DNA from 3 places in the Sporosarcina sp. P18a genome. Region 2 is predicted to be linked to each of the others. Evidence: riboswitches for the same ligand, from Rfam matches in the RefSeq annotation. Region 2 holds a riboswitch; each other region holds the start of a gene.
The links. Region 2 has a riboswitch for thiamine pyrophosphate ahead of tenA (thiaminase II). Riboswitches for the same ligand answer to the same signal wherever they lie in the genome.

Region 1 (11,147 bases), on a different contig from region 2:
TATAAAGTGGCGAGGTGGGTTTTGTTGTTTTTATTGCACCAACAATTTTTCTAGGAAACACAAAGAACACAATGGCCCTTTTTGAATGGCAGAACATCTATTAATAATGAACACTCTCTATTTTCAAGCATTTCAAGCATTTCCTATAGGTGAAGGTTTCGGTATATTCGTGTATACATTGTGCTTGCAAGAGTGCCAACTGTTCTTCTAATTGATGAAGATTTCGACGTTTTACAGTAATCTGATGAATTAACTGTTCAGTTGTCATCACTCAATTCACTCCTCATTAAAGATAGATTTCAGCACCGGATTTTTTGAATTCTTCAGCTTTCTCTTTCATGCCACTTTCCATTGCAAGCTTCTCTTCTAAACTATTTTCATCCGCATATTTTCTAATGTCGTGCGAAATACGCATACTGCAAAACTTCGGCCCGCACATTGAACAGAAGTGGGCGACCTTTGCCCCTTCAGCCGGCAATGTTTCATCATGGTATTCCATCGCGCGTTCAGGATCCAGACTTAAATTAAATTGATCTCTCCAACGGAATTCGAAACGGGCTTTTGACAATGCATCGTCACGTTTGTATGCGTCGGGATGACCTTTTGCTAAATCAGCTGCATGTGCTGCAATTTTATACGTGATGACGCCTTCACGCACATCTTCTTTATTCGGGAGACCGAGATGCTCTTTAGGCGTTACATAGCATAACATCGCGGTCCCGAACCAACCGATCATAGCCGCACCAATAGCAGAAGTGATATGGTCATAGGCAGGAGCAATATCTGTCGTCAAAGGACCGAGTGTATAGAAAGGGGCTTCTTGACAAATCTCCATTTGCTTGTCCATGTTTTCCTTGATTAAATGCATAGGCACATGTCCAGGACCTTCTACCATGACTTGCACATCATGGGACCAAGCAATTTTCGTTAGTTCTCCAAGTGTTGCAAGTTCAGCGAATTGCGCCTCGTCATTGGCATCCGCGATAGATCCTGGACGTAATCCGTCTCCTAATGAAAAAGCAATATCGTATTGTTTCATGATTTCACATATATCTTCAAAGTGTGTGTAGAGGAAACTTTCTGTATGATGCAACATACACCACTGGGCCATAATAGAACCACCTCGTGAGACAATGCCAGTCACACGATTAATCGTCATGGGAATATAACGAAGTAGAACACCTGCATGGATTGTAAAGTAACTGACACCTTGCTCGGCCTGCTCAATCAAAGTGTCACGGAATACTTCCCATGAGAGATCCTCCACTTTGCCGTTTACTTTTTCCAACGCTTGATATAACGGAACCGTTCCCACTGGGACAGGCGAGTTGCGGATAATCCATTCGCGTGTTGTATGGATATTCTTTCCCGTTGATAAATCCATGATATTATCTGCACCCCAACGTGTAGCCCAGGTCATCTTTTCCACTTCTTCAGCAATGGATGAAGAGACAGCAGAATTACCAATATTCGCATTAATTTTCACATGGAATTTACTGCCGATAATCATCGGTTCCGCTTCAGGGTGGTTAATATTCGACGGGATAATGGCTCGGCCCCTTGCGACTTCATCCCGTACAAGTTCTGGCGTTATATTTTCACGAATAGCAATGAACTCCATCTCAGGTGTAATGATTCCTTTGCGTGCATAATGCATTTGTGTAACATTCATGCCACTTTTTGCTCGTAATGGTTTGCGTTTCAACAATGGAAATTCTGCATCATTTTGCATTTGTTCCATTGAACGATACCCGTTATCCCGCGGCTTTACTTGTCTGCCTTCATATTCTTCCACGTCATTTCGTTCTACTATCCAGTTCTTCTTGATGTTCGGCAGTCCTTTTTTAATATCAACTGTATAACCAGTTTCCGTATATTTACCGCTTGTATCGTAGACACGAAAAGGTTCATTCGGTATTTCGCCTTGATCAGTTACAGTGGGTGATAGCTCAATTTCGCGCATCGGTACAAGTATGTCTGGACGACTTCCTTGTACGTAAACCTTTCGACTTGCTGGAAAGCATTCATGGATATAGATTTCTTCTTTCTTCTCTTGCATTTTGTCATCGTCTCCTTTTGAGGTTTGACCATGACTCGATTCAAGTAAAGGGAATCGGCAACAAAAAAGACCAGTTCCGTAGATAGGACCTGGTCTTCAAAACGCAAAAATACGCGTCGCTGATAAAATGAAAACTTCCCTACGCTGGTACGAGCCAGATCAGGTCCAAAGAGTCCGGAATGCGTGTACTATCATTCCATCTCAGTCCAATAACGTTGGACACCCCTAGTTATAGTATTAAATTGTGTGAACAGGAATAGTCTACCATATAATTAGCTGTTTTTAAAGAGTTAGTATACTTTTGATTTCCATAACTCAAAAAAGTAGATTCTAATGAGAAATGAATATCTTTGTATGACTTGAAGGATGCATTAGCAGTGATGACGTGAGATAATCAAAAGTGATAAACAAAGAAGGAAAGATCGTTGTAGTGGAGCTGACGTCGTATAAAATATTAGCGATTGAGAACAATGAAACCTATGGGTATATAAAATCAAATTCCTATGGTGTTATGGGTCATTGTGAATGTAACAAGTCGCATCATATGTGCAGTAATTGGACAAAATATTTTATCGACTAGAAATTTCATTCCCTTGGAGGAGGTAATCAATAAATGTCCTATATTTTATTAATAATTGGATTTATATTATTAATAAAAGGAGCCGATTATTTCGTAGATGGCTCTTCAAATATTGCAAGGCTACTGCAAATTCCCCCTATTTTGATCGGGCTAACCATTGTAGCGCTCGGAACTAGCTCACCAGAAGCGACGGTCAGTATTATTGCAGCGATGGGTGGAAATGCAGACGTCGCAGTGGGGAACGTAGTGGGAAGTAATATTTTCAACATCACCATCGTGGTCGGAATAGCAGCATTCCTGTTTCCATTGAAAGTACAGAGCGAAACCATTCGGAAAGAAATTCCGTTCACTTTACTGGCAGGTATTGTCATGTTGGTGTTGATGAGTGATATGGCACTGCAAGGCTTCAGTAGCAATGTGCTCACGCGCAGTGATGGAATGATTTTCTTGCTATTCCTCTCGATCTTTATGTACTATGTGATTGAACTTGGGCTTCGAAGCCGTCAAAATTCCACGCTTACACAAGCTACTGAGAATGTGAAGTGGGGGAAGAATATCTTCATTACGCTAGTCGGGCTGGCGGCGATTATTTTCGGAGGGGATTTGGTCGTCGATCATGCTACGAAGATTGCTTATTCTCTTGGCATGAGTGAAACATTGGTCGGTCTTACGATCATCGCCATCGGTACCTCTCTACCTGAATTGGTTACGTCGATTTCAGCGGCTTTGAAAAAAGAAAGTGAAATCGCTTTGGGGAACATCGTCGGGAGCAATATTTTTAACATCCTGTTTGTTCTCGGGGCTTCCTCTGTCATTACGCCGATCGCAGTGAACGATAAAGTATTTATTGACGTTGTCATTATGCTAGTATTGACCTTAGTATTGTTACTGTTTGCAAGAACTGGTTTCAAAATTGGTAAGCGTGAAGGTCTGATGTTAGCTGTAGCATACGTCGTGTATCTTGTGTATGTTATTTTGCGTAATTGAGTAATAATTTGCTGATGGTCTGCTTCTTTATATGAAAGAAGCGCTTGATTTCATAAAGAAAAGGCAATTTTCCATTCGTGGAAAGTTGCCTTTTCTGACTTTATGGCATGGTGTGATTAGAGGGGTCCGTGTTATCTCCACTTATACCCGATCCCCCAAACCGTCACCAAAATCTCTTCAATAGGAAAATTGGATTTCCACAATTTATCCCGTAGATTTCGAATATGAGAATCGACTGTCCGAACTTCTGTATACGTGTCATATTCCCAAGCTACTTGAAGCAAGTCTTCCCGTGTGAACGTCCGATTTGGCCGGTTCATCATCGCTTCTATGATATAGAATTCCTTTAACGTAAGTCGAACTTCATGCGTGTCATATAGGATGGAATAGGACTCCAAGTCAAGAGTAAATGGGCCTTCCTGAATAGCCTTTGGTTGATTTTCACCCTCTGTACGCCGTAATGCCACACGCACTCTTGCTGTGAGTTCGCGTTCGTCAAATGGTTTCGTAATATAATCATCCGCACCTTGGTCGAGTCCTTTCACAATATCTGATTTGTCGGATCGAGCAGCACGAGATGTACATCCTCCATCCAAGTGAATAACTGCGGTTTCAAACGGATTCACTAGCCACAAATGCCGTCACACAATCTTCGGATAATGTTCGATCTTTTCATAGCATCTCATTAATCACCAAGTTAATTATTAGAAGATTTGAAATTTTGTGTTGACAATGAATTTATTTAGAAGTATGATATGACCATATAGAAACATTGTTTTCTATATAAAACAGGGGACTTCTTTGAATAAGCGTTTTCGTCAAGAGGTCTAAAAATAGGGAGGAAGAAAACATGGAGTTCACAACAGTAGAGGATTTTGAAAAGAAATATATTGCGAGATTGGGAGATAGAAAGTTGGACTGGAACGTTTTAAAGTTCCAAGAAGAATTAGATCCGAGATATCGCCGTGCACAAATGCGCTATATTGGACGTGGTGCAACAGCAAACAAAGATTCAAATGTAATTGAAGCAAACAACTTCACATTAAGCACGATGGTTTTACCAGCTGGTTCAATTGGTCCATTGCACTTACACTCAGACGTAGAAGAAGTGTTCTTCATTTTGGAAGGTGAAATGACGGTCCTTTTAGAGTATGAAGGAAAAGAGTATGAGATAAAAATGAATAAGCGCGACTGTGTCAGCGTACCACCTGGCATTCAGCGTGGTATCCGCAACGATGGAAAAGAAGATGCGATGATGCTTGTTATGCTAGGTGCGGCAAAACCACAACTACCGACTTATCCAGAAGGCAGCGAACTTGAAAAGATTCGCATTGAGCGTGCGAAAGAAAGAGAAGCGATTGTTGCGCAGGCAGACCGCTAATTTATCGATGGATCAACTGATCTTCAATCAAAAAATATTTTTGCACAGAATGTAGAGGCGTCTACCATAGAAGACTTTCATCTCTAAAAGTGACAAAATGATAGCGCTTTAATTATCCAGTTTAGCAGGTCATCCAAACTCTAGATGACTTGCGTTCTTAATCTGGATGCAATTACGCCTCGGCGTAATTGATTACATAGTTTCATATTTTACTTAACGGTAGAGGTGCATCGACATCAATCGAAGGAAAGTGAGGAATTTAAAATGAAAATCGATGAGAAAGTATACGACATCACAATAATTGGAGGTGGCCCTGCTGGGTTGTTTACTGCATTCTATGGAGGAATGCGGGAAGCTAGTGTGAAGATTATAGAAAGTTTACCTCAGTTAGGTGGCCAGTTGTCAGTACTCTATCCGGAAAAGTATATTTACGATATTGCTGGATTGCCGAAAGTCCGTGCCCAAGAATTGATCGATAATTTAAAGGAACAAGTGAATATGTTCCCAACGACAATCTGCTTGGAGCAAGCTGTACAAACGGTGGAAAGTCAAGAAGACGGGATTTTTAAACTCCAAACGAATCAAGAAATTCATTTTTCAAAGACGATCATTATTACGGCAGGGAACGGAGCATTTGCAGCTCGTCGCTTAGGGATTGAAGGCGCGGAGCAATTCGAAGGGAAAAACCTTCATTATTTCATTGACAACTTAAATAGGTTTACGGATAAAGAAGTGGCAGTATGTGGCGGGGGAGACTCGGCGGTCGACTGGGCATTGATGCTCGAACCGATTGCGAAAAAAGTTACCATCATCCATCGACGCGATAAATTCCGCGCTCACGAACATAGCGTGGAAAATTTGAAAAAATCCAGTGTGGAAATCAAAACCCCTTATGTTCCGTCTGAACTGATCGGAGATGAAGGTGGTATTAAACAAATCGTCATCGAAGAGCCTAAAACTGAAAACTGTGAAGTGATTGATGTCGATGACTTTATCGTCAACTATGGATTCGTTTCCGCACTCGGTCCAATTAAAGATTGGGGATTGGAGATTGAGAAAAACTGCATAATCGTTAACAATAAAATGGAAACGAACATTCCTGGCATTTATGCTGTGGGTGACATTGCAACGTATGAAGGGAAAGTAAAACTGATTGCCACCGGATTCGGTGAGGCACCGGTCGCAGTTAGTAATGCAAAGCAGTACATTGACCCGAATGTACGTTTACAACCGAAACATAGTACGGCAATCTTTGCATAAAGTTTTACGATAATATATATGTTGAAGTTATTTTGGCTATAACTATCGGCTTACTGTCCGAATTGCTATCTATCGTAATTTTATCGACAAAAATCAGCGGTTGAATGTTAACTTATATGATTTTAACAGTAACCGTGCTAAAAGGGGCAGATTTCATGAAAACAGATCTTTCGTGGAAAGTGGGAGGACAGCAAGGGGAAGGAATTGAAAGTACGGGTGAGATTTTCTCCAAAACTCTGAACCGGCTCGGTTTTTATTTATATGGATATCGCCACTTTTCATCTAGAATTAAAGGTGGTCATACGAACAATAAAATTCGCGTTAGTACTGAAAAAGTCCAGGCAGTTGCCGATAATTTAGACATACTTCTTGCATTCGATCAAGAAACGATTGATCTAAACTATCATGAATTACATGAAAAAGGTGTTATCATTGCTGATACGAAATTTAAACCAGTGAAGCCGGAAGACTCGAAGGCTGAACTATATCCTGTTCCATTTACTGATATCGCTTCCGACCTCGGCACTTCTTTGATGAAAAATATGGTAGCGATCGGTGCTACTTGTGCCGTTATGAATTTGGAGGTTGAGGATTTCTCTGTTGTTATCGAAGAGATATTTAATAGAAAAGGCGGAGATATGGTTCAGAAAAATATGGAGGCTATTCAAGAAGGGTATATCTATATGCAAAATAGCCTTGGAGAAAAAGCCTCAATTTTATTTCTTGCAAAGGCTGAAGGTACTCATAAACGTATGTTTATGATTGGTAATGATGCGATTGGGCTAGGGGCTTTGACAGCAGGGGTTCGCTTTATGCCCGCTTATCCAATCACACCAGCCTCTGATATTATGGAGTATTTAATTAAAAAGCTTCCAAGAGTCGGTGGGACAGTCATTCAAACAGAAGATGAAATTGCCGCTGTGACAATGGCAATCGGTTCTAATTATGCGGGTGCTCGTTCTTTCACTGCTTCATCTGGACCTGGATTATCATTAATGATGGAAGCGATTGGTCTTTCCGGCATGACCGAAACACCTCTTGTTGTTGTTGATACACAGCGTGGTGGACCATCTACTGGATTACCGACAAAGCAAGAACAGTCTGATTTAATGGCGATGATCTATGGGAATCATGGAGAAATTCCAAAGGTTGTCATTGCTCCAAGTACAGCTGAAGAGGCTTTTTACGATACGATAGAAGCATTTAATATTGCAGATGAGTACCAGTGCCCTGTTATTTTATTGTCCGATTTACAGCTTTCGTTAGCGAAACAAACCGTAGAACCTTTTGATTTTGATAAAGTACACATTCGACGGGGGAAGTTAATTACAATAGATATTGAACAAACGGAAGAAAAGGACTATTTTAAACGCTATGAAGTAACAGAAGATGGTGTCTCTGCACGTGTGATTCCAGGGGTGAAAGGTGGCATTCATCATGTAACTGGTGTCGAGCATGACGAAACAGGTAGACCAAATGAAACTGCAAGTAATCGTAAACAACAAATGGATAAAAGAATGCGTAAATTATCCGACTTGACAGAACGATTCCCAAATCCAATCACAGTGAATGTTCCAACAACAGAAACAGATCTTTTACTAATAGGATTTAATGCAACGCGTGGTGCTATTGAAGAAGCTGTCCACCGTCTGAGAGAAGAAGGATTGAACGTAAATCACTTGCAAATTCGACTCATTCACCCATTCCCGACAGCAGCTATCAAGCCTTATATAGACGGGGCAGATCATGTACTTGTTGTAGAAAGCAATGCGACGGGGCAACTTGCCAATATTATAAAAATGAATGTTGGTCATGTCGATAAAATTAAAAGCATGTTGAAATATGATGGTGATCCATTCCAACCACACCATATTTACGATGCGAGCAAGGAGTTGTTAGAACATGTCTACATCAACAATTAAAGATTTTAGAAATGGTTTGAAGCCAAATTGGTGTCCAGGTTGTGGAGATTTCTCTGTACAAGCAGCGATCCAGCGTGCTGCAGCTAATCTAAATCTTTCTCCAGAAGATCTGGCGGTTATCTCTGGAATTGGCTGTTCCGGTCGTATTTCAGGCTATATTAGATCATACGGTCTACATGGAATCCACGGAAGGGCGCTTCCGATTGCTCAAGGAGTAAAGATGGGGAATCGTGATCTTACTGTCGTTGCGGCTGGAGGAGATGGTGATGGTTTTGCAATTGGGATTGGACATACGATTCATGCGATGCGGCGTAATATGGATATTACTTATATCGTAATGGATAATCAAATTTACGGATTAACAAAAGGTCAGACATCACCGCGTTCAGAGGATGGGTTTATTACATCATCGACACCGGAAGGATCAATTGAAAAAGCAATATCTCCAATGGAGATGGCGATAACTAGTGGAGCTAGCTTTGTGGCACAATGTTTCTCAGCGGATATTAAGGAATTGACTGCGACAGTGGAAGCAGGAATACAACATAAAGGTTTTTCAATTATTAATGTCTATAGTCCATGTGTCACATACAATAAAGTGAATACGTATGATTGGTTCAAAGAGAATTTGACCAAATTGAGTGATCTAGAAGGATATGATTCTTCCAACCGTGAAATGGCCATGAACACTTTAATGAAACATAATAGCCTGATAACTGGAATTGTTTATCAAGAAGAGAAGCCTTCTTATCAAGAGTTAGTAAAAGGGTATGCAGAGCAACCCTTGGCCCATATGAACCTCGATTTACAACCTGAACTTTTTAGGGAACTTGTAAACGAGTTCATCTAATTTTTTTACACAAGATTGAAAGACATAAATAAATCTAATTGTGCGGAGGCGCAATTGACAATAGAAGATGAAAGGGGAATCACGATATGAAGAAGTATACATTAGTAGAACAAGAGACTTGTATCGCTTGCAGTGCGTGTGGAGCTACTGCCCCCGATATATTTGATTATGATGATGATGGGCTATCTTATAGTATTCTCGACGATAATACAGGTGTTACGCCAATAGGAGAAGATTTAGTAGATGATCTTATAGATGCTTGTGAGGGATGTCCAACAGACTCGATACAAGTAGCAGACGAACCGTTTCTACTTGTAGTAGAAAAATAATATCTCAAGATAGAAGTCTCCCTTCTTATAGTGTAATGACGATGTAGATTCACTATTTCAATTATAGATGGGGGAAATAAGAGGTCGCTTCTTATTTCCTTTTTTGATTGTTTTAAGACATTATTTGAATATAGTGTATTTTGGTAATAGTCAGTTTGGAACTTAGGAGTCGCTTGACTTTACGAAGAAAAAGTACGTACAATTAATATTAATATCGGGAACTTTGTTTTATTGATAAAACATAGAAAAAACGATAAAAATGCTTGAGGAGGGGTTTTATGTCGAAAGTGGAGTTGGTGGATCTGCCTATTCATTATCTCAGTAAAGGAAGTGGACCACCGCTTGTCTTATTGCATGGCTTAGGAAATAACTCGAAGTCATGGATCCATCAATTGGAAGGGCTGAAGAAAGATTATACGGTAATTGCTTGGGATGCTCCCGGTTACGGTCAAAGTGCGGACCCTGTTCCAGAATTACAACATTTTTCCCAGTTTGCGGATCATTTAAAGAAGTTTCTTGATGATCTTCTATTAGAGGAAGTTTATTTGTTAGGGCATTCGATGGGGGCGGCAATTGCGATCGATTTTGCGATAAGATTTCCTGAAATGGTTACCAAATTGATGATTGCTGCACCGACCCGGGGAGCGGCTGGGCTCAATGAAGAAGAAAATATAAAGAAAAGAAAAGCTCGGCATGATCTCGTAGAAAATACTCCACCAGAAGAATTAGCAAGACAAAGAACGTCTGCACTGCTCGCTGCAAATGTAGATTCTTCAATTTTGGAATATGCGCAAAACATTATGGCTGAAGTCCGACTGGCAGGTTATAAATCAGTTGCCAACAGTTTATACCACTTGAATCAAATGGATGAGTATTCAAAGGTTATGGTTCCGACACTTGTCATTTGTGGAGAAGAGGACCAGGTGACGCCTGTCAGCGAGTCGGAAATTATTGTCGAAAGGCTGAAAGACGGACGTTTGAAGACAATAGCGGATGCGGGCCATCTCAGTTACTTGGAAAAACCGGAAGTATTCAATAAATATGTATTAGATTTTTTAAGAGAAGAGGAATAGATAGTGGAGATCACAAAAAAGAAATTGGAAAAGCAAAAAAGTGATAATGAAAAATATCTTTCAAATTCCATTTTACGTGGATTGGAAGTTTTAAAGATGTTCAGTGTAGAAAATCAGACTTTGTCCTTGGCAGAAATTGCAAGTAATTTAGGTGTCAGCCGAACAACGCCTTATCGCATCTTGTATACATTGGAAGAGTGTGGTTACATTTATCAAGATAGTCATACGAAGCGCTATGGACTTAGACCGAAAGTACTTGAACTAGGCTACACTTATTTGAACAGTCTCGAACTACCAGAACTAGCGGCGCCTTATTTGGAGAAGTTAAGAGATGAAACGGGCATGTCTTCACATATGGGGATATTGGACGGGAATGACATAGTGTATATCGCCAGGTATCCGGCTAGAAGTGTCGCTACGATTACAATTAACGTCGGATCACATCTGCCTGTCCATGCTACAGCGATGGGGAAATGTCTATTGGCACATTTACCCGAAGAAAATAAAGAAGAGTTGTTGTCAAAGCTGCAAGTATTGCAGATACCCGATGCACCGATAGTGGAAGTCAAAAAATTGCGTGATGAATTACAATCCATTAAAGAAAAAGGCTACGTCTTCCATAAAGGGGAGTTTGAAACAGGAGTTTGGTCTGTCGCTTGCCCGATCTTTGGGAAAGACAATAAAGTGATTGCTGCCATAAACATAG
Region 2 (11,147 bases):
ATGGACACAATCCCCCCATTCCAGTTGTTTCGAATACCCAAGAGATTCACCGATCCTCCCCGGATGTATGAATCACAATCGGATCAACTTGCGATCAAACCATTATATAACACACTTTGTTACATTACACGTATAGTTCGAACTTGCATCCATGACTGCCCATTAGTCATTTACTAGCAAAAACTTTAGGCGTGGCAACGTTTATGCTAACTAACTTAAGGGGATACTGTCGGTATACCGACTTTTTCTTTGCCTTGTTGCTTCAAACAGGGCCTTATTTAAAAGGGATGGCTTAAGTTTATCCCGAAAATTCATGTGAGCTACTAATAGCTCGTTAAATACTCGGAATATTTAAAGCCTTCTATTAAAGTGGATTATGAGAGAAGCGCACTAATGGAATATAATACATACTATTATTTTAGGAGGTTGAACAATGCGATTACTACCGCGTGAAATGGATAAACTAATGATTGTTGTTGCTGCAGATGTTGCTAGAAGACGAAGAGAACGAGGACTTAAATTGAACTACCCAGAAGCCATGGCACTCATTACGTATGAGGTGATGGAAGGTGCCAGAGACGGTAAAACTGTGGCAGAACTCATGTCTTATGGTGCAACGATTTTATCTCGTGAAGATGTAATGGATGGCATTCCAGAAATGATCGATGATATTCAAGTAGAGGCGACATTCCCGGATGGAACGAAGTTGGTCACAGTGCATAATCCAATAAGATAAATTGTTGATGGAAAGAAAGGAGACGTAACGATGATACCAGGCGAATATATTTTAAAAGATGAACCGATTACTTGTAATGAAGGCACGGAAAGTATACATGTACAAGTAATTAATCATGGCGATAGACCTATCCAAATTGGCTCTCATTACCACTTTTACGAAGTGAATCTTGCATTACAATTTGATCGGGAAGTGACGTACGGTAAACGTCTCAACATACCTGCAGGTGCTGCTGTTCGTTTTGAACCGGGCGATGAGAAAGAAATACAACTAATTGACTATGCTGGAGAAAGAGAAGTTTACGGATTTCACAATAAAGTAGACGGACCATTGGAAGGCGGGAATACGAAATGAGTTTTAAAATGGATAGAGAGCAATATGCTCAAATGTTTGGACCAACAACCGGAGACTCTGTTCGATTAGCAGATACCGATTTGTTTATCCAAATTGAAAAAGATTTTACGAAATATGGAGAAGAAGTTGTATTTGGCGGTGGGAAAGTCATTCGTGATGGAATGGGGCAACATCCGCTTATTACGCGTGAAGAAGATGAACGAGTACCTGATACTGTCATTACAAACGTCGTCGTTCTTGACTATACGGGGATATATAAAGCCGACCTAGCGATTCGTGACGGTAAAATTTCGGGTATCGGAAAAGCAGGTAATCCGCTTGTGCAAGACAAAGTAGACATTATTATTGGGGCTTCCACTGAAGTGATTTCGGGGGAAGGTAAAATCATTACGGCTGGCGCAATTGATACGCATGTGCATTTCATTAATCCCGCACAAGTCGATGTTGCACTGACGGCGGGGACAACCACACTAATCGGCGGCGGAGCTGGACCAGGAGATGGTTCTAGGGCTACGACAGCCACACCGGGTGCCTGGCATCTTCACTCCATGCTGAAGGCTTTAGATGGACAACCAATCAATATTGGTTTAACAGGTAAAGGACATGCGGCAGCGGGAGCTCCCTTGGCAGAACAAATAATTGCTGGTGCGATTGGTTTGAAAGTCCATGAAGATTGGGGCGCGACACCGTCCGTTCTTGATCATGCATTACGAATTGCTGATGAATATGATGTACAAGTCGCACTTCACGCGGATACGTTGAATGAATCAGGATTCTTTGAAGATACGATCAAGGCAATTAATGGTCGAGGTATTCATATGTATCATACGGAAGGTGCGGGAGGCGGACACGCTCCGGATTTGATTAAATCGGCTGGTATGATGAATGTGTTGCCGGCTTCTACCAACCCTACATTGCCGTATACGATTAATACGATTGATGAGCATTTGGATATGGTAATGGTTGCACATAACTTAAATCCTTCCGTGCCAGAAGATATCGCATTCGCAGATTCACGCATTCGCAACGAAACGATTGCAGCGGAAGATATATTACAAGACTTGGGTGTCTTTAGTATGACAAGCTCCGATTCTCAGGCGATGGGCCGTATCGGTGAAGTTGCTCTTCGTACGTGGCAAGTAGCCCATAAAATGAAAAAGCAACTTGGCGTGATGGAAGGTGATAGTGAGTATTCGGATAATATTCGGGTAAAACGCTATGTCGCTAAATATACGATTAATCCTGCTATTGCTCACGGGGTATCTGAGTATATCGGTTCAATTGAAGTTGGCAAAATGGCTGATCTTGTCCTTTGGGATCCGAAGTTCTTTGGAGTTAAACCGGAGATGATTTTGAAGAGTGGAATGGCGGTATTTAGCTTAATGGGCGATGCAAATGCAACCATTCCTACACCGCAACCAATGATTTACCGTCCGATGTACGCAACACTCGGGAAGGCATTGCCGCAAAGTTCCATTACATTTGTTTCACAGATCGCATATGATCAAGGAATAAAAGAGAAGCTTGGACTTGAAAAAGTAGTACTGCCTGTCCGTAACATACGGAGTCTTACGAAAAAAGATATGAAATTAAATACAGCTACACCACATATTGATGTAGATCCACAAACGTACGAAGTGAAAATCGATGGAAAGCTTATAACATGTGACCCAGTTGACGAGGTGCCAATGGGGCAACGCTATTTCCTATTCTGAGGTGAAGAAAATGATTGTAGAAGAAATCGTGATGAATATCAGGGATTTAGATCCAAGTGAGTATGAAAGCCGTCATAAAGAGAAAGTGTACTTAGAAAGCGCACATTTAATGAAGAGAATTCAACGCGTAGAAACCGATCATGGACGTGAAATTGGAATTCGATTAAGAAACCCGCGTGATTTGGAAGCGGGAGACATTCTGTTTATGGATGATAAGAATATTATTTTGGTTGATGTCCTTTCTGATGATTTACTTGTTATTAGCCCGCGGACAATGCTTGAAATGGGAACGATTGCCCATCAACTTGGAAATCGTCATTTGCCTGCGCAATTTGAAGAAGAGGATATGCTTGTGCAATATGATTATTTAGTTGAGGATTTGCTACAGGAAATGGATATTCCATTTAAGAGAGAAGAACGAAAAGTTGCAAAGGCTTTCCGTCATATTGGGCATAGCCATGACTAATCATGCATTATCCTTGTTACAGCTATGCGATTCTAGTTTTCCCATCGGCTCTTTTAGTCAATCATTCGGATTAGAAACCTATATTCAAAAAAACAAGGTTACCGATGCTAACACATTTTCTGAATGGTTACATGTCTATGTGCATGAACAGCTTGCTTATGCAGACGGCTTAGCTGTAAGACTCACTTATGATGCACTGGATATCGATGACCTGGATAAGGTTTGGGAATTGGACCGCATATTGACTGTACAGAATCTTGCTCGCGAATCACGTGATGGTACACAGCGTATGGGTGATAGGATGTTAAACATTGCAGAAGCCATTTACAAAATACCTGTGTTAACTACTTACGCCCAAAAAATTCGTGATAAACAAGCTTTTGGCCATCCAGCCATTGTTTTTACGATGATCGGACATCATCTTCAAGTAGAAAAGAATACAACGGTTTTATATTACTTATACTCGACGGTTGTTAGTCTTGTGCAAAATGCTGTACGGGCAATCCCGCTTGGACAAACTGCTGGACAGAAAATCATTTACACTTTTCAACAACAACTTCAGCAAACGACAGACAAAATAATGGAATTAGACGAAGAAGAGTTTGGCGTTGTATCGCCAGGCCTCGAGCTTTCACAAATGCAACATGAACGTGTCGGGATACGTATTTTTAGTTCGTAATGAATGTAATGAAATTGATAATAAGGATGTGCTTAGAATGGGACCAATTAAAATAGGTGTCGGCGGACCAGTTGGTGCGGGAAAAACCATGCTCGTTGAAAAAATTACACGCGCATTAGATGGCGAAGTGAGTATGGCGGTTATTACCAATGATATATATACGAAAGAAGATGCCAAATTCTTAGTTGCGAACGGTATTCTTCCGGAAGACCGTATTGTCGGTGTGGAAACAGGAGGCTGTCCACATACGGCAATTCGTGAAGATGCTTCGATGAATTTCGCTGCGATTAATGAATTGAAAGAAAAACATTCCGACCTCGAGTTGATTTTTGTAGAGAGTGGCGGTGATAACCTAGCGGCTACGTTCAGTCCAGAACTCGTAGACTTTTCTATATATATAATTGACGTAGCGCAAGGTGAAAAAATCCCGCGCAAAGGTGGACAAGGAATGATTAAATCTGATTTGTTTATTATTAACAAAACAGATTTAGCGCCATATGTCGGGGCGAGTCTTGAAGTAATGGAGTCCGACACAAAAGTATTTAGAGGAAATAAACCTTTCTTTTTCACCAATTTAAAAGATGATCAAGGACTAGATGAAGTGGTTGAATGGATCAGAAAACACGCTTTGTTAAAAGGACTAGGACAAGATGTCTGAATGGACAGGTGTTCTTGACCTCGTCATGGAAAATCGACAAGGACGCTCCGTGGCGAAAAGTGTTTACTTTCAAGGTGCATTTAAAGTGATGCGTCCTGTCTATTTTAATAAGAATAGTTATCCATGCTATTATTTATTGAATCCTGGCGGTGGCTATTTAGATGGGGATCGGTATCAAATGAAAGTCACCCTTGGTGAACGAGCGATGCTGACGTTGACGACCCAGTCAGCGACGAAAGTATATAGAACACCGACCGAGCAAGTATATCAAGAGACAGTCATTCGTATGAAAAAAGATAGTTATCTAGAGTACTTACCGGATGCGCTTATTGCATACAAAGATGCCAGTTGCTATCAGAAAAATAGTATATACATGGAAAAAGGAGCAACTTTGCTGTATGCCGAAATATTGACTCCGGGCTGGTCGCCGGAAGGAGAAAAATTCAGCTATGACATGCTCCGTTTGAAAACCGAGATTTATATGGGAGGTCAACTTGTTGTCTTTGACCATATAAAACTTCATCCAGCGTCACAAAATATGAATGAGTTAGGCTTTATGGAAGGATACACACATTTGGGTTCCTTAATTGTCGTTGGAGAAAAAACGAATGATGCTCTATTGGATCGATTATATGAAACTCTTCAACAAGAGGCTGGAGAATTTGCATTCGGATTGTCTAAGCTTGCCGTTCCTGGCTTCACTATACGCATCTTGGCAAACTATACACAAGTCATAGAGCGAATTATTTCAGTCTGCCACCACGTAATTAGCGAAGAATGGAATCAAACGAAACCAAGTTTTTTAAGGAAGTACTAGAAATGGCCCGACAATTCAATGAGTTGTTGGGCATTTTCTGTCCGTTATGCTAGTACTGCAGAAATTAATATGTACGGAAAGTAATAAAGAGAGCTAAGTTATTCCGAATATATTATGTAGTTTGTTCAAACAACTATGTCACTGTTCAAATGATTGAAACACAAAAAATGGGGTATTATTATACATACGTGGTGTGTCCTTCATAGGATTAACCATGTCCGTCAAGTCAATAGAATGTATAGCAGTCTTTGCGTGTATTGGTTCAACACTCACGGTAATTATTAAAGGCTGCAATAAAGTTGTGACACATGTGTGAAGTTGATCTTCTGCCTGGTAGTGAGTGAAGATGTAATAGAGTGTACGGGGAGTAAGTTCGCTACGATTTACGGTGTTTGGACCGTATATTCGAATGATATAAAGCATAGTAGAATATTAATGGATTTGACAACAACCTATTGCTAAGTTATATTAGAGTTTAAATTTTTTTAAAGGATTTATACGTGAGCAGGAATGATGGGTAATTAAACTTCAGGCTAGAAGGCTTGAATTAGTAGTTATGGATAACGTAAGATGAGCCATTTTATAAAAAGAGGCTTTATACTATTTTTGGAGGTGTTCCCTGTGGTAGATGACTTTGAAGCAGAAAAAGTTTTTGAAGACAGGCAGTACGAGCGAATTCAGTTTAAGCTCATCTTAGAAGGTCGTAATTATAAAGGTGACTATCATGACGGTAAAATTCAATGGCTTAATCCACATCCCAAACATGATGTTGGCGAAGAGGAAGTAATTGCTATAGAGGATAAAGTTTTGGAACTTTTATCCGAGCAAGGGATTCGAAATGAAGCGGATAATATTGAGATCGAACAATCGAATAGCGGAAGTCAAACTCGACCACTTCAGTCATTTAAATTGAAGATTCAAGGCGAAGAATTTAAAGGTACATTCATTAATGGGAAAATTGAATGGTATCATCCTAAACCACGACGTAAACTAGAAGAAGAGCGCGTAAAAAAAATAGAAGAAGATGTTGAGAAAAAGCTAAAAGAACATCTAGAATAACAAACTGACACTGCGTGAAGTTTGTGGAATAAACGTATTCGATTGAGTAAGACCAATTTAAGGTCTGCTGCCAATTGCTGTGTTGTATGTAGGCTACGTGTAATCTCAATTCGTTTGACCTTTCTGATAAAGTAAGTCTACAATAGAATATACAAATGAAATAGTTGTTACCGCTAGGGGTGCTCTGTGGAGCTGAGAGAAGCATATGCTTTAACCCTTTAACTTGATCCGGTTCATACCGGCGTAAGGAAGTGGTGCAGATGTTACTTAGCTTATTTCTGTGCTCTGTGATGTCTCTCCGCCACTTCTAGTCAAGAAGTGGCTTTTTCATTTATTACGAAAAAGGGGAGAGTATACATGAAGTTTACAGAACGTTTATTAGAGAAGACATTACCGATTTGGAGACAGAATCATAGTCACCCGTTTGTACAGGAGATTGGAAATGGTCTGTTGGATCAGGAGAAGTTTCGTTTTTATATGGTGCAAGACTATTTGTATTTAATTGACTACGCGAAAGTGTTTGCTGTGGGCACGATGAAGGCTACGGATGTAGAGACGATGGGTAAATTTGCTGCATTGCTTAACGGTACACTACACACTGAAATGGAACTTCACCGTCAATATGCAGCACGCTTTGGCATTACCGAGGAAGAGCTCGAGAATGCTCAGCCGTCTCCAATTGTTCTAGCGTACACGCACTATATGCTACATGTAAGTCAAAACGGCTCTCTAGCGGAAGTTGTCGCTGCATTATTGCCGTGTGCGTGGAGCTACTGGGAGATTGGCAAAGAGCTTTCGGAATTGCCTGGTGCGCTGGAACATCCATTGTATGGTGACTGGATTCGCATGTATTCATCGGAAGACTTTGGCGAGTTGGCTACTTGGTGCTTAGAATTAATGGATGAAACTGCAGGAGGCAAGCCTGAATCAGAATTAGTGAGGTTAGAGGAGATCTTCCTTAATACGACTCGATATGAGTATATGTTCTGGGACATGGCCTACACGAAGCAAATGTGGCCCGGTATGCATGAAGGACAGATGATTACAAATTAATATAAAAAAAACGTGCGACTATTTAAGTTGAATGTTATTAATTAGAATTGAATGGATATAAACAGCGCATGCTATTCCAAAAGGAGGTGCGTGCTATCTTTGCGAAAATAATCTTTGCGCTTGGGATGATAATGACAAGCGCGACGGGCACTAGCGAGGCGCCGGTTGCCACTCTTAGTAAGGTAGAAGTACCGGCATACGCTAAGTGGTCGAGGCTTGCGATCAAGCAAACGATGCTCAAATATCCTCGTGCAGAAATCAAGGATTATTTGCATATCGCAACCGACTCAAAGAACGTGACGAGTGTGGAAAAGTTTCAGCTTTGGTTAAAAGAGGAAGAACGAGAATTCGGTGTGATAGTGACTGTCACATATTCAGCTGAAACGGGTCAATTTATTCGCATTAACTTTCAAGAAATACCTGTTCAATAAGCCAATGCCCCTAGACCATATAACATGGTGCAGGGGCGTTGGTTTATTCGGGATCTTTTTGATAAAAGAAATTGGGAGTTATAATGTCATTGGCAAACCGTTTGTGATAGACATGGGTAGCGGCGGGTGATAGTGGTGGAATGAGCCATACCCAGTTACCTGTCACTTTTCTTCCTGCACTTTGCTCTTTCTTTTCGAACGATTTGAATTGTTTAGCTGCGGTATGATGATCAACAAGTGTGACGCCTTCTTGCTGATAGGAATGTAGAACGGCTATATTCAACTCTACAAGTGCTTTGTCTATCCAAAGAGATCGATTGGATTTTGTGTTGAGCCCCATCAGTTTGGCGACAGACGGCAAAAGATTATAACGATCCGCATCTGCAAGATTACGCGCTCCAATTTCCGTACCCATATACCAGCCGTTAAATGGTGCCATGGGATATTCAATTCCACCGATATCAAGACGCATATTGGAAATGATCGGAACAGCATACCATTTTGTGTGCAACTCAGAAATTCCTTTGATTTCGGGATGACTGATAGGTACCTCTTTTACTGACGACTTTGGCAATTCAAAAAGCCGCGGAAATTTCCCATACTCTTGAATGACAAGCGGTAATACATCAAAAGGTGTTTTGGCTCCTTGCCAACCAAGGCTTTCACATAACTTAGTCATTTCAATGGATGTAGAGTCACCAATGATTGTGGGACCTTCCTTGTATCCAGCATAACGAACTAATTGATGATTCCAGATCCTTAGGGGGTCTTTATCTTGCGCTCGCGGAGCGAAGACTGTAATCGTTGAGCGAATATCTCCATCATTCGTTGCATAATCCACGTGATGCTTCAATTTTTCAAATGCTACTTCAGCAGTAGTGACTTGTCGTTCGTCAAATACCTCCAATGTTTCCCACAACAATCGGCCGATACAGTGATTACTGTTTCGCCAAGCCATTTTCGCGCCTTGTATCAGTTCGGATTCTGTATGGGTGTACGTTCCCGTTTGGATAATCTCTTCTTCAATTTCCTTCACGCGCTTGATTTGTTCTTCTTGAGAAAGTCCTAGTTCGTCATAACAACTGTGAATAAACCGGACTGCTTCTTGAAATAGCTTAATTCTATTTACAGATAGCACCATAATCATCAACTCCATATACAAAGTGTAGCATCTGGCAAATACGATGAGCTGACATAATTTCGGCAAATTACTGACTTTTCATTTAATCTGAGAGTAACCGGTGTATCATTTCTTGTCCTGCGTCTTTTGGATAGGATCGGTATAGATGACCTGATAAGCGAACTGGATCACCGAAGAAATACCGTTCATATTGCGTTTGTCTTGTGCCGAACGAACTCATCGTCAAATCCCAAGCCAATCGAAATAGTTGTACACGTTCTAACGCGGTTTTCGTAGCACCTTGTAGGTACTTTGTGAGATCAGGTTGAATAGCCGAATGGAAATCCTTATCGGTAGGTAGCGCAACCATTCCACTCGCTCCAATTAGCTGAATGATTTCACTAAAACGCGGATAGACTTTGGGGAAAATATTGCTAGCTATTTGAAGTGGTATCGCACTTGGACACATATAACCCCATTGATCGGGTAATGCATCGGCTTCGGATTTATCTCGCAAGGCTTTCATCGTTTCGAGCCCTATAATTATTTCAGACAATTTCTCTTGAATGTGGAGATATTCCGCTATATTAATCGTTTGGACGAGTTGCTCTGCCAAATTTAACATGAACTCCGTCTTGACGATCTGTCTCGTAATGACTTGATGGGTAGCAAATGGATGAAATGAACTCATTGAGAAAAATTCTGAAGCTACTTCCTTATTGTGATGAAAGAATACACGCTTCCATGGGACGAGAACATTATCGAAAACAACTATAGCATCCATCTCTTCAAACCGTGAACTCAGTGGGTAATTAAACGTAGAATTCCCACCTACAAATGATTCCCTGCAAAGAAAACGTAAACCTTCTGTACTGGAAGGAATGGAAAAGGCGAAAGCTTCATCAGGATCCCCAAGAAATGAAGGCGTGCTGAACACCAACACTTCATCCGTCACGCCGCCCTGTGTGGCTAGTAGCTTTGCTCCTTTAATGATGAGCCCTGCAGATGTCTTGCCTACAATCTTCGCAGAGATCGGTTCATCTGACGTATTAAAGGCATTCTGCGATCGGTTGACCTGCGGTGTAATAAAGGTATGAGTAAAAGATAGATCTTCTTCTCGTGCTCGTTCATAAAGCGCTTGAATATGTTCTGGAAAACAGTTTTCTTTGCCGAGCAAGTGAGGGGAAGAAGAGGCAAAGCTCATGATCACCGTATTGAGGTAATCTGGGCTTCTACCAAGTAAGCCACAGGAAAGTCTTGCCCATTCTTCTGTCATAACTCTTCGTTTCTGCAAATCCATTTTGGTTTTCGGTTGTAAGTAAGAAAGTCCAATTGGGTCGTTTGTGACTGGTGAGGCGTATGTCATGCGAGCCTTATGTGAAGGTGATAATTGTAAATCATACAGAGAAGCCTTTGTTTCAATAAGCCCTTTAAAGGCTGGATGTTTAGAAATAGGTCCTTTTAATTGCTGTCCATCTAGCCAAATCTCCGCGTCCTGCTCATTTATTCTACGCACAAACTCGTTGCCATTTATAGCACCCATACCATTCCTCCTGAATTTTCTAGTTGGTATAGTATATTATGAAACCTTCAAGGATGATCAAAATGTTCTCAGGCAGAACAATAGGTAATAGTTTTGATACAATACAGAAAGAGTACATAGGGAATGTATCCAGATCAGCGAAAGGCGTGTGTATATTGAATAAAGAAATGGTAATGAAGTATATTGTGGCGTGCACAAACCTATATGGGATTGTGCCTATTGAAAAAGTAATGGAGATTTACAATGATCAAAATGAAGAGAAGATTTCATTGGATGAAGTGGAAAGGTTTTTGCAAACTAAGCGAGTGAAAGAGAAACTAGAGGAGAGCTTCGTCTATATTGAATCAAACGAATTTGTAGCTGAAGCGACAATCGAAGAAGCCGAGAAGGACAACCTAAGACAAAACGCAGCTAGAAAGCCGTATTATATACCTGTAAGAGAAGAATTATTGTGTTTCATTGACGAGGAGTATGTACAAGAAACGCCCGAGCAATTACTAGTGAAAAATATGTTAA
Region 3 (11,147 bases), on a different contig from region 2:
CTGCCGCAATATCGCGATTGATCATGCCGTGCTTTTTCATCGTCTCTCCTCCAAACGCGCTTCCACTTCTTCAAATGAAGGCATGCCACCTTGTGCGCCGAACTTCTCTACGGAAAGTGAAGCAGCCGCATTCGCGAAACGAACTGCTCGTTCCAAATTCATTCCGGCTACAATCCCATGTGCAAGAGCTCCGTTAAACGTATCACCCGCGCCTGTCGTATCCACGGCATTCGTCTTAAAGCTTTCTACGATGACGTGCTTTTCTCCATCGAAGAATCGTGCGCCGTTACTACCCAGCGTGATAATTAAACGGTTCGGATACTTTTCTAATGCACTGACCATATCCATGCCGAAGATCTGTTCACATTCTGTTTCATTCGGCGTCAAATAGGTAATGGAAGGCATCATGTCAAGTTCGAACCCGCCCGCCGGTGCAGGATTCAACAAAACGGGAATTCCTAGCGCTTGGCACTTTGCTAATGTATAGATGACAGTTGGTATCGGTATTTCAAGTTGAAGCATGACCAATTTACTGCGCTTGATCAAGTCTTCTATCGCATCAATTTGAGTTGGCTCCAACATAGAATTGGCACCCGGAACGACAATAATCCGATTATCTCCTTCTGACAGCAATATATTCGCAATGCCCGAAGCTCCGTCCACAGTACGTACACCGGTGACGCCGACTTTATTCTCCTGAAGATTATTCACAATGCTCGTTCCAAATAAATCATTTCCCACGCAAGCCACCATATGTGTTTCACTGCCAAGTCGCGCCGCAGCAATTGCCTGATTCGCGCCTTTCCCACCTGGCACGGTATCGAACACATTTCCAAGAACCGTCTCCCCCTGATCTGGGAAATTCTGTGTGCCCACTACCAAATCCATGTTGGCACTACCAATTACCGTTATCATCATGCTCCACTCCTCGTTGTTTGGCGAATGAGCAACTCTGCCGGAATCAATACTTCACGCTCCGTCAACTCTTGCCCTTCAATTAATTTAATCAACATCCTCGCTGCCATCGCACCAATTCGGTATAGATCCTGCGCTACCGTCGTCAAGCCTGGCGTTAATTGGCTCGCAAGCATCGTTCCGTCATATCCAACGATTTGAAGCTGACCCGGCACCTGAATACCTGCTGAATATGCAGCTTTCATTGCGCCTGCTGCCGTCACATCACTGCTCGCAAAAATTCCGTCAATCGATACTTCTGCCAATACCTTTTTCACCATGGTCTCCGCTACATCAAACTGGAATGGACATTCAATAATATGTGTATGTATTTTCTTCCCCTTCACGGCATCATTGAACCCAGCAAATCGATCATCTGCAGGACCTAATCCGGAAGGTCCCCGCATACAAAGAATGTTTGTACAGCCGCTATCCAATAAATGCGCTGTTCCTATCCGAGCACCTTCGCGGTTATCCGTCGCAATATACGGTATCGATGAATGAATTCTCCGGTCAATTGCGACAATGGGGATATCCAACCCTATATAATGTTCCGCTTCCGCATGACTCGTCGCAACAATGAAACCCGCCACATATTTCTGTTGCAACGTCTTCACATAATTAATTTCCTTCTCCAAATCTTCATCCGAGTTACACAAAATCACCGTGTATCCGTACGCCAACGCAACATCTTCAATTGCACGCGCCAGTTCCGGAAAAAACGGATTGACGATATCCGGAACAATTAAGCCAATAAACGTAGATTGTTTTGTACTCAGCGAACGCGCAATCATACTCGGCTGATAGTTCAACTCTTCAACCGCCTGTGCAATCACGCGTTTCGCCTCATCACTTATGTATCCTTTATTATTTAAATAGCGTGAAACAGTCGCCACTGAAACTCCAGCGGCTTTAGCCACATCCCGTATATTTGCCAACTATTTCACCTACATTCTGTTCTATGTGGTACCGGTTACACATAATGATAACAGACGAAGTTTTTTAGTGTCAATAGAGAAGTGATTTTGGTTTCGGGCGTGGTTTATTGAGTGAATATTGGGTTAGATAGGGCGGGTGTTGGGGTGGATTGAGCACATACTGGACAACCATGATCACCTTCCTTTTTATAGAAAGGATGTAAGCAAATCAAGATGTCTTGTCTATACATATCTATAGAGGTAAAATGAAAATAGAGTCACAGATAAAATCCATAGAGGAGAGATCTGCATGATAAATTCTCGAGAAAACGAAAAAGTTCAATACGAATTACCTGTGGACTTGCGCAAAAGTATAGATTACGTCAGTGGCAATTTATTTATTACCAATCAGCGTTTCATTTTCCAACCACGCAATATGCATTTTCAAAGAGAAATTTTAGAATTCAATATTGCTGACATCAATAATATTGACTCATCGTACGTACTAGGTATTGTGCCGAACGGAATTACCGTCGAGTTAAAAGATGGTGCTCTGCAGACATTTGTTTTAGAGAGTTCACTTTTCGTGAAATGCGATGAGATTATCAAGACCGTTTGGGATTTGATGTAAATAGAATGAAGATTGAAAGAGCGGTTCGAATTGGTGAACTGCTCTTTTTGTTGAGCTGATTATGCGTAATAGCGCGGTTAAATACATTTCCAAGATTAATTACATAAGAGAAAAGAAACTAACATTTAATTTTAGGTATGTAGGGATTCATTCATGAGGAGGATTTTCGATGAAATATGATAAATCGCCGCGCGGCCGCTCCCAGTAACATTAGTATTCGGTGTAGTGAGAAGGCGACGGGCTGTGTGCCGACTACTTATGGATAGGAATTGGCGTAGTTGGTTATTTGTTATGTGGGGTCCAAAAACACAATACCAATCTTGTAGTGCAGGAAAGTGGGCTTTGAGATCACGATGGCCACAATGAAGGCATCTCCACGTTTTTGATAGCCAAGTCATTTGGGAGTGCTGACAAGACGTACAAAAAACACCAGACTGTATATCAGACAAACTCACTTCATACTTCTTATGGAGGGGATATGGATGAAAAGCTCGATGATGGGTTTTGAGTTGATGAGCTAGTTGACGAATTTCATCGTTAGATAAAATAGTTTGTTGATTTTCCAACCTCCTCAATCTATTGGGCACCTCATAAGCAAACACTACTTTGTCGGTTGCCAAATTCTCGATAACAAGTTCATTTTGATAAGCGAGAACTACAAAATCCAGAAGCGGTAACTCGATTTCATGATCTTTCAACCACCGTGTCAAAAAATACTTTTTTCTTTCCAACTCTTCTATCGGACTTTTCAAAACCAAACGATTGCCACTCAACTCTTCTTTAATAAACTGAGTAGGATTCTGTGTAATGAAAAGTTTACCGGCCATGTTTTTCACTTCAAAAACTATAATGGCACTCGGTGTTATTAATAACGAATCGATTTGAAAATATACTTGATCCTGCTGAAGATATAGATCATGAAGAATGGCATACGGATAATCTGGTTTAAACTCCCGCATTTGATAGTCGAAATCTCTTTCCCCACCAAACCCAGCTTGGCTATTGTAACAGTCTTTCTGTAACTTCAAGAAGTTCGGATGGTTGGGACGTAGCCTCTTTAGCAACAATTGCTGACCAACTAGAATTTCAGGAACTTTTCTTTGCTTATAAATCAATACAAATTACCCCCTTTTTTGTTCCTATAAGTATAGCAAGGAGGTAACCATTTGAGAACATCCGTGTGTTTTTTGAATTTCAGTGTTAAATTGAGGGGCACTTTTCAATTCTACTAGCATTTTGGGTAATGAAATTGAAAAGTTAGGTTGAAATGTATTCATGTAACGCCATATTTGACGAAAATAAATATGTTGACCTGACTAAATAGTGAACTATCCTCACTTTTGCTGGACATATATGACGTGAAACTTGTTTAGACATCAAAACAAGTAGAACTTTACAATGATGGGCAGCCGAATAGCGCGATGATGGATGACTTTGGCGCGGTTCTTAGGGGCAATAGCGCGGTGTTGGACGACTTTAGCGCGGTCTAGGCCACTAATAGCGCGGTACTCCTCAAGTTTAGCGCGATTTACGCTACGAATAGCGCGGTCCCGTCCCCGTCCACCCACTCCCACTGCCTGCCCCTCCCCAAACCACAAAAAAGACTGCAGCTAGAAGCAGTCACAACGAGTACTAAATCTACAATCATAAGAGCAGTCCATAGCGCGATGTTGGACGGCTTTGGCGCGGTTCATAGCGTATATAGCGCGATGTCATTCGACTTTAGCGCGGTCTAGGCTTCTAATAGCGCGGTACTCCTCAAGTTTAGCGCGGTTCACGCTCCGAATAGCGCGGTCCCGTCCCCTTCCCCCACTCCCGCCACCTCTCCAAACCACATAAAAAGACTGCACCAAGAAGCCATTACAACTAGCATGACCTCCAGCGCAGTCTTTCTATCTACCTATCCATCACATCACAATATTACTTTCCTTCGCCTTCTCCATAAACTTATCACTCGATTTATTGAAAAACTTCTTCAATCCAAGCCCAACACCTAGCGCCAATGCGAAATAAATGAGCAAATAAAGGATTTGTTTTAACGCGACTCCCCAGATTATCCCACCAATAGATTCACGCAATAAAGTGATCGCATGTGTGAATGGCATAAAGGCAGAAATCTGTTGGAAGAATTCTGGTGCCATTTGAATCGGGAATGTACCCCCTGATGCGCCGAGTTGCATGACCATTAAAATGATTGCGATGACTTTCCCGGTGTTTCCGAATACGGACACGAGTGTGTAGACGATAGTAACGAATACGACGCTGATCAGTACACCGAATAATACAAATGGAAGCTTGTTGACGACGTAGACATTCATAATGAATAACTCACCGAGTGTGACGATTAATGATTGAATTGTGCCAATCCCAGCGAATATTATTAATCGTCCAAGATATGTTTGATAGTTTTTGAATCGTGTTTTCTCTCGAATGTCCACTTTCAATGTGGATACCATCAACAACGCACCGACCCACAATGAAAGTGTCGTGTAGAACGGGCTCATGGCTGAACCGTAGTTTGGAATCGGATATAACGCATGTTCATTCAAGACAACGGGTTCAGCAAGAAACTTACTGACACCTTTAGGATCTGTTGAAAGAACATCCAATAACCTATCCAAGTCTCCGTCTTCTTCTAATTTGCGGATCTTTTCTGCTATCTTTTCAATTGTGTCACGTGCTTCCGGGAATTGTTGTTGCACTTTCGCCAAATCTTTTTTGCCTAGTGCCACGCCTTCTTCTGCTTTTTCAAGTGCAGTGCGCAGACGTGGAACCCGCCCATTTACTTCATCCAGTACATCGGACACATCATACAATGCATTCGTTGCATCACGGATCGCGGATTTATACTTTCTTGTCAAATCACTATTGACGAAATCGATAGCCTCTCCAACTGAACGATCCAATTCTCCAGATACACGATCGACTTCAGCCAAATGCTTTTTGCCGTTCGCTTTCGATTCATTGATTCGACCCACCAAACCGTCCACGGATGAATGGGCAGATGACAGGCTGTCTTGAACCGTTTTGATTCGTTCGATTTCATTGGACAGTGTATCCGAATTAATGAATTTCTCAAGATCCGTTAATCCATTTTGGATGGAGCCAATTGCCGTAAGTCCGTTATCGATTCGGCCGACCATCGTTTGAAGTACACCAATTGTCACCTTGGGATCTTCCGCTGTTTCTAGCAATCCAGCAAGTTTCTCATCAATTTCTGTTTTTGAGGCTTGAAGTTCATTGAACCGATCGCGAAGTCCTTCATCGAAAGTTTGTAGTTGTTCCATAGCATCTTGAATTGCTTTTTGGCTATTCGCATCGAATTGATTGCGTCCATCGACAATCTTTTGCTGACTTGCCTGTAGCTGTCCGTTTAGTTGATTCAACAACTCGAGGCTCGGTTTCTCCCCTCTATTGATAGCGGCTTGCACTTTATCGATGGCTTGTTTGGTCGACGATAATTGATCTCGTAGCGCGATGAATTTCTGTTGCAGACCAACTAGTTTGTCACTGCCCGTCACTTTACTTGCCGCTTCTAATACAGAAACGACTGTATCCATTTTACCAATCTGACTTTCTATCGCAGTAGACATAGTATCGAGTTGCTCCTGGTATTTACTGAAGTCAATAGATTCACGCTTACTGATTAAGCTTTGAACGACTTTCTGTGCATTGCCGTTTACTTCTGTCGCGCGATCCAATAAGCTCGTAATATTTACGGAAAGCTCATTCAACTGCTTCATGAGCTTTTCAGTTTGCGGTGATAATACATTTTCGTAATTGCCTTTGATTTTTTCCATATCTTCAGCGAGTTTGTCAGACAGCGCTTGTGTTTGCGTAATTAAATCAGTCGCCGGATTGGTTCCAGTCTGCAAAGTGGAAATGATTGTTTCCAAATTCTTTTTCAGACGGTTTAAATCTGTGACACTATCATTCAAAGTACTTTGCAATTCTTTAATATTCGTAGAGTCTTTGAGGTTCTGATCTTGTTTTTTCAAATAATCGTAAATATCATCTAAACGCGCATTCGTATCTTCCAACTTGCCTTGCTTATCACGTAGCGAATCGACAATACGATCGACGTCTTCCCCTTTGCCTGACAGCTCGCTCGTCAAATTAGGTACTTTGCGAAATGCCGTCTGTGCACTCTCCAGGTTAGACGTAATGACGCGCAACGTATGATCCACAGCCTTTTCATTCTCTTGCAACTTACTGATCAAGCGTGCATTCAACTTTTTCGCATTGGCATGCACGGCATTGACATCGTCCAGCACGACATCTACGCGGTCGATAGATGAATCGGCAAAATCCAAGCCTTTATCTACCATCTGTAATTTCGAATAAATTTCCGGAATGTCATATTCCAATTGATAAATTAAATCCCGAAGTTTTTCGATATTCACTCGATTTCCTTCGAGTTCTACTCCGAGATTATTGAATACCTTGAGGACTGCTTCATTCGCTTGTTCGACGAATGTTTTGTCGATATTTTCTACAATAGCAGACGCACCTTTGCCCGCTACTTTCGGGGAAATTGCATTGATTTTTTCATTAATATAATAATCCAATGATGGCTTTTTAATATCATCGGTTACGATACTGCTTAAATTCTCTGAGAAGTCTTCCGGAATGATGATCGCAGCATAGTAATCGCCATGTTTCACGCCTTTTAACGCTTCATCTTTCGTTACGAATTGCCAGCCTAGATCGTCGTTCTTGGTCAGCGAGACGATCACTTCATCCCCGACATTGAATTCCTTATCCTCGATTTTCGCACCTACGTCTTCACTGACGACCGCAACTTCTACGCCTTTCGTATTGGAGTAGGGATCCCACGAGGCGAGGATGTTCATCCAAGCATAAAGGGAAGGTAGAAACGCAATGGCCGCAATGACAATGAGTGCAGCTTTATTCTTGAAGATATTCCGGAGATCCCGTCTGACTATGAACCAAATTTTATTCATCTAGTATAAACCCTCACTCTATATTCCGTCATTCGCATGTCACACTAACAAACTGGAGAAAATCGTATTGTTCAACACGTCCGTGATTTGCTTCTCCGTCAGCTGGTCGTCATGCGTTTTCGACCAATCGTTAACTAGTGCTACATAAGATTTGAATAAAAGATATGCAATCAACTCGCTATCACATGGCTTCAATTCACCTTTTGCGATACCGCGATCGATCTTTCCAGCAATGAAATTCACTATTTCCTTCTCAATAGTAGTTAACACATCCCCCACAGCAGGTGTGCGCAACTCTTTCTCTTCTTCTATCAGTTTAATGAATAACTGATGCGTCTCGCGAAATTTCAGCAATTGCATAATACGCGCATGGGCATTCTCTTGAAAAGACGCTCCTTCAATAGCTGTCCGTTCAGAGATATCTTTCATTTCTTCAACCATTTTCCACACAATTGAATGAAATAATTCCTCTTTATTTGAGAAAAACGTATAGATCGTACCCTTTCCTACATTCGCAATCTTCGCTACCTGATCCATCGTCGTCGCTTTATAGCCAAACATCGAAAATGATTTTTCTGCCGCCAAAATGATTTCTTCTCTGCGATCCATGAAGACACTCCCTTTAAAATGACCGGAATACCATTTCGGTCTATTAGTCATTATATTACATATTTTTATAAAAAAGTGCAAGATATTGCACAAAAAAGATCATACAAGCCATAGTTCACTGACTTGTATGATCGTCTCACCGGTCTGTTATAGGGTACATTTGAAGTAGGGGCGTTAGCTTTTTGTTAATTCCTTATATTCTTTCCCCCACTCCGTCATACTGTCTAGTATTGGAATAAAACTTTTACCTACAGATGAGAGTGAGTATTCTACTTTTGGAGGAACTACTTTATATACTTCTCTGTGAATCATTTGAGCTGCTTCCAACTCTCTCAGCTGACGTGTCAATATACCTTTTGAGATACCAGGTAGCAGTCGTTGAAGTTCATTAAATCTTATGGTCTTCCTGCTTAAATGCCATAAGATCACCATTTTCCACTTTCCCGAAATGATATCCTTGGTCTCCATGAACGGACACCACTCTTTTACTTCTTCTTGTGGTTGACCCACATCGCTTTGCTCCATTACAATTCCTCCCTTGCTCAATGGTCACATTTTTGTGACTATGTAATAAAAATGTGACTACTTACAAAATAAATCCTACTACTATACTATAAAATTATGCTTCATAAGCAAACAAAAATTTAGTATAAATTGGAGGAATTCGAAATGAAACATGTAGTTGTTTATGCACACCCGGATAATAAAAGTCTTAACTACAGTATTAAAGAAACAGTCGTTGAATCACTAAAGAAGAACGGTCATGAAGTGGTAGTGCGTGATTTATATGAGTTGAATTTTCAACCAGTCCTTACACCAGAGGATTTGATCAGTATGAGTCAAGGTGTTATTCCAGAAGATATAAAAATCGAGCAAGAATTTATTGCTGAAGCAGACGTAATTACATTTATTTATCCCATTTGGTGGACGGGTCTCCCAGCCATTCTTAAAGGGTATGTAGATCGAGTATTTGCATATGGATTCGCTTATTCCTCTGGGGAAGAAGGGACAATTAAGCTATTGAAAGGTAAAAAAGGATTTATTATCAATACGCATGCTCATCCCAATGAAGTGTATGATGAGATCGGTATGACCACTGCTTTGAAACTCACTTCTGACATTGGAATATGGGATTTCACTGGAATTGAACCTGTGGATCATTTACTATTTGGAAGTGTGGGACGGCTTGATGAAGAAGCATATACAGGGATGTTAAAGCAAGTGGATGATACCATTCAAGCCCATTTCCCGTTAACAGAGAAAATAGATTGTATGTAACAAGTATTCTAAAAGCGGAAGTACTAGAAGAAGTATTGACTAATCAAGAACAATAGCCACGCTCTATTTTCTTAGAAACGTGGCTTTTTATTACTTTATCTACTTAATCGTAGCTACCACTAGTTTAAGTCCCTCTCCCAATCACTTCTCCACTAATTTTACCGAACTCATAATTGAAAAATTTCATACTCTAACTCTGTCTATCTCTTTTTTAGTCATGTGGATTTACCCCAGTACTATCTTGACTATCTTTTCAGACTATGTAACGATAAGAGTTGGATAAACACTAGGGGTGCTTTTGCTGAGAAAGGCGTTCGCCTTAACCCTTGAACCTGCACTAGATAATGCTAGCGGAGGGAAGTGGACATATGACGGATTTTGGCCGTACTATGCAACCGCTTCGCACAGAGAAGTGGTTTTTTTGTGTGAATTATTTGAAGAAATGAGAAGTGGTAAGAATATGACGAATAAAGTTTTAGAGTTTACGAATGTCTCTTTTCATTATCAAGCAACGAAAGCTTCGAAACCAACTGTTATTTTCGATCAAGTTGACTGGCACGTTAAAGAAGGCGAGTTCGTTAGCATCATTGGACCAAGCGGGTATGGTAAAAGCACGTTATTCCGACTCGTCACTGGCCTTGAGAATCCTGACAGTGGAGAGATTTCATTAAATGGAGAAGTGACAATGGAGCGGTTAGGCAAGGTCGGCTATATGCCGCAGCAAGACTTACTCATGCCGTGGCGAACGATTCTAGAAAATGTTCAATTACCAGTAGAGCTTCAAGGACGCAAACCTTCTTCCGATGAAATTATCCAACTACTAGCTGACTTCGGACTAGCAGGAGAAGAAAACGCCTACCCTGGAAACTTATCCGGCGGGATGCGACAACGTGTTTCCTTTTTGCGAACGATCCTGACTGGCTCAAATATTTTATTATTGGACGAGCCGTTTAGCGCACTGGATGCGATCACGCGGCTGACGATGCAAGAGTGGCTCATCGATCAATGGCAGAAACTCGATAAAACCATCGTCTTCATCACGCATGATATCGACGAAGCGTTATTTCTATCCGATCGCATCTTTGTACTCGCTGAAAAACCGGTGCAGACGATTCGCGAAGTCATCGTGCCTCTCAGCCGACCACGCACGACGCGGGACTTGGCACGACCGGAACTGATGGAACTGAAAGAGCAACTGATTAGCGAGCTTCGTTCGGAGGAACGGCTATGAAGAAAATGACTTCGTATAGTTGGTCGATATTTTTCGTCGCAATCGTACTTGGCGTATGGGAAATCGCAGCACGTCTTTACGACAAAAGCTTCCTCTTCCCGTCCCCTTCAGCGATTCTGATCAGATTATGGGAGCTGAAAACGGAGCTGTTTATCCACCACTTACCTCCGACTGCTTTAACTATTTTGATCGGCTTATCGATTTCGATCATCATCGGATCCACATTGGCGATTGCGATGTATAGCAAGAAGCCAATTGAGCAAGCGTTTTACCCTATTCTCATCGCTTCGCAAACGATTCCTGTCATTGCGCTCGCACCGATTTTTGTCTTGTGGTTCGGCTACAGCATTTGGAGTAAGGTCGCGGTCACTGTCCTGATCACATTTTTCCCGATAACCGTCAGCGTTTTCGACGGCTTACGCTCTTCGGATAAAAACTTGCATGAATTAATGCGGACAATGGGCGCATCTTCAAAAGATATCTTCTATAAACTAGACCTACCTTCCGCTTTGCCATCTTTCTTCTCCGGGCTCAAAGTGGCGGTTACACTTAGCGTAATCGGT

Region 1: linked by a shared signal. The riboswitch ahead of thiC (phosphomethylpyrimidine synthase ThiC) and the one ahead of tenA (thiaminase II) in region 2 are both predicted to bind thiamine pyrophosphate.
Region 3: linked by a shared signal. The riboswitch ahead of CSV75_RS08390 (ABC transporter ATP-binding protein) and the one ahead of tenA (thiaminase II) in region 2 are both predicted to bind thiamine pyrophosphate.

What each region holds. Positions count from the first base shown of each region.
Region 1 is NZ_PDYQ01000001.1:599,745-610,891, forward strand. Features, by position in the region: gene thiC (phosphomethylpyrimidine synthase ThiC) at 287-2,059, opposite strand; TPP riboswitch at 2,179-2,296, opposite strand; gene CSV75_RS03030 (calcium/sodium antiporter) at 2,673-3,626, shown strand; gene CSV75_RS03035 (response regulator transcription factor) at 3,758-4,252, opposite strand; gene CSV75_RS03040 (cupin domain-containing protein) at 4,477-5,007, shown strand; gene CSV75_RS03045 (NAD(P)/FAD-dependent oxidoreductase) at 5,272-6,267, shown strand; gene CSV75_RS03050 (2-oxoacid:acceptor oxidoreductase subunit alpha) at 6,423-8,189, shown strand; gene CSV75_RS03055 (2-oxoacid:ferredoxin oxidoreductase subunit beta) at 8,170-9,039, shown strand; gene CSV75_RS03060 (ferredoxin) at 9,126-9,368, shown strand; gene CSV75_RS03065 (alpha/beta fold hydrolase) at 9,647-10,441, shown strand; gene CSV75_RS03070 (IclR family transcriptional regulator) at 10,445-11,147, shown strand, end outside.
Region 2 is NZ_PDYQ01000003.1:94,151-105,297, reverse strand. Features, by position in the region: gene CSV75_RS10130 (urease subunit gamma) at 434-736, shown strand; gene CSV75_RS10125 (urease subunit beta) at 767-1,090, shown strand; gene ureC (urease subunit alpha) at 1,087-2,805, shown strand; gene ureE (urease accessory protein UreE) at 2,816-3,271, shown strand; gene CSV75_RS10110 (urease accessory protein UreF) at 3,264-3,950, shown strand; gene ureG (urease accessory protein UreG) at 3,988-4,608, shown strand; gene CSV75_RS10100 (urease accessory protein UreD) at 4,601-5,425, shown strand; gene CSV75_RS10095 (YheE family protein) at 6,047-6,484, shown strand; TPP riboswitch at 6,650-6,751, shown strand; gene tenA (thiaminase II) at 6,842-7,537, shown strand; gene CSV75_RS10085 (DUF3889 domain-containing protein) at 7,606-7,968, shown strand; gene CSV75_RS10080 (nitric oxide synthase oxygenase) at 8,012-9,109, opposite strand; gene hpaB (4-hydroxyphenylacetate 3-monooxygenase, oxygenase component) at 9,192-10,631, opposite strand; gene CSV75_RS10070 (hypothetical protein) at 10,787-11,147, shown strand, end outside.
Region 3 is NZ_PDYQ01000002.1:167,306-178,452, forward strand. Features, by position in the region: gene rbsD (D-ribose pyranase) at 1-40, opposite strand, end outside; gene rbsK (ribokinase) at 37-915, opposite strand; gene CSV75_RS08350 (LacI family DNA-binding transcriptional regulator) at 915-1,892, opposite strand; gene CSV75_RS08355 (GRAM domain-containing protein) at 2,182-2,502, shown strand; gene CSV75_RS08360 (nuclease-related domain-containing protein) at 2,634-3,617, opposite strand; gene CSV75_RS08370 (YhgE/Pip domain-containing protein) at 4,410-7,466, opposite strand; gene CSV75_RS08375 (TetR/AcrR family transcriptional regulator) at 7,506-8,075, opposite strand; gene CSV75_RS08380 (winged helix-turn-helix transcriptional regulator) at 8,250-8,600, opposite strand; gene CSV75_RS08385 (NAD(P)H-dependent oxidoreductase) at 8,745-9,353, shown strand; TPP riboswitch at 9,632-9,729, shown strand; gene CSV75_RS08390 (ABC transporter ATP-binding protein) at 9,814-10,584, shown strand; gene CSV75_RS08395 (ABC transporter permease) at 10,590-11,147, shown strand, end outside.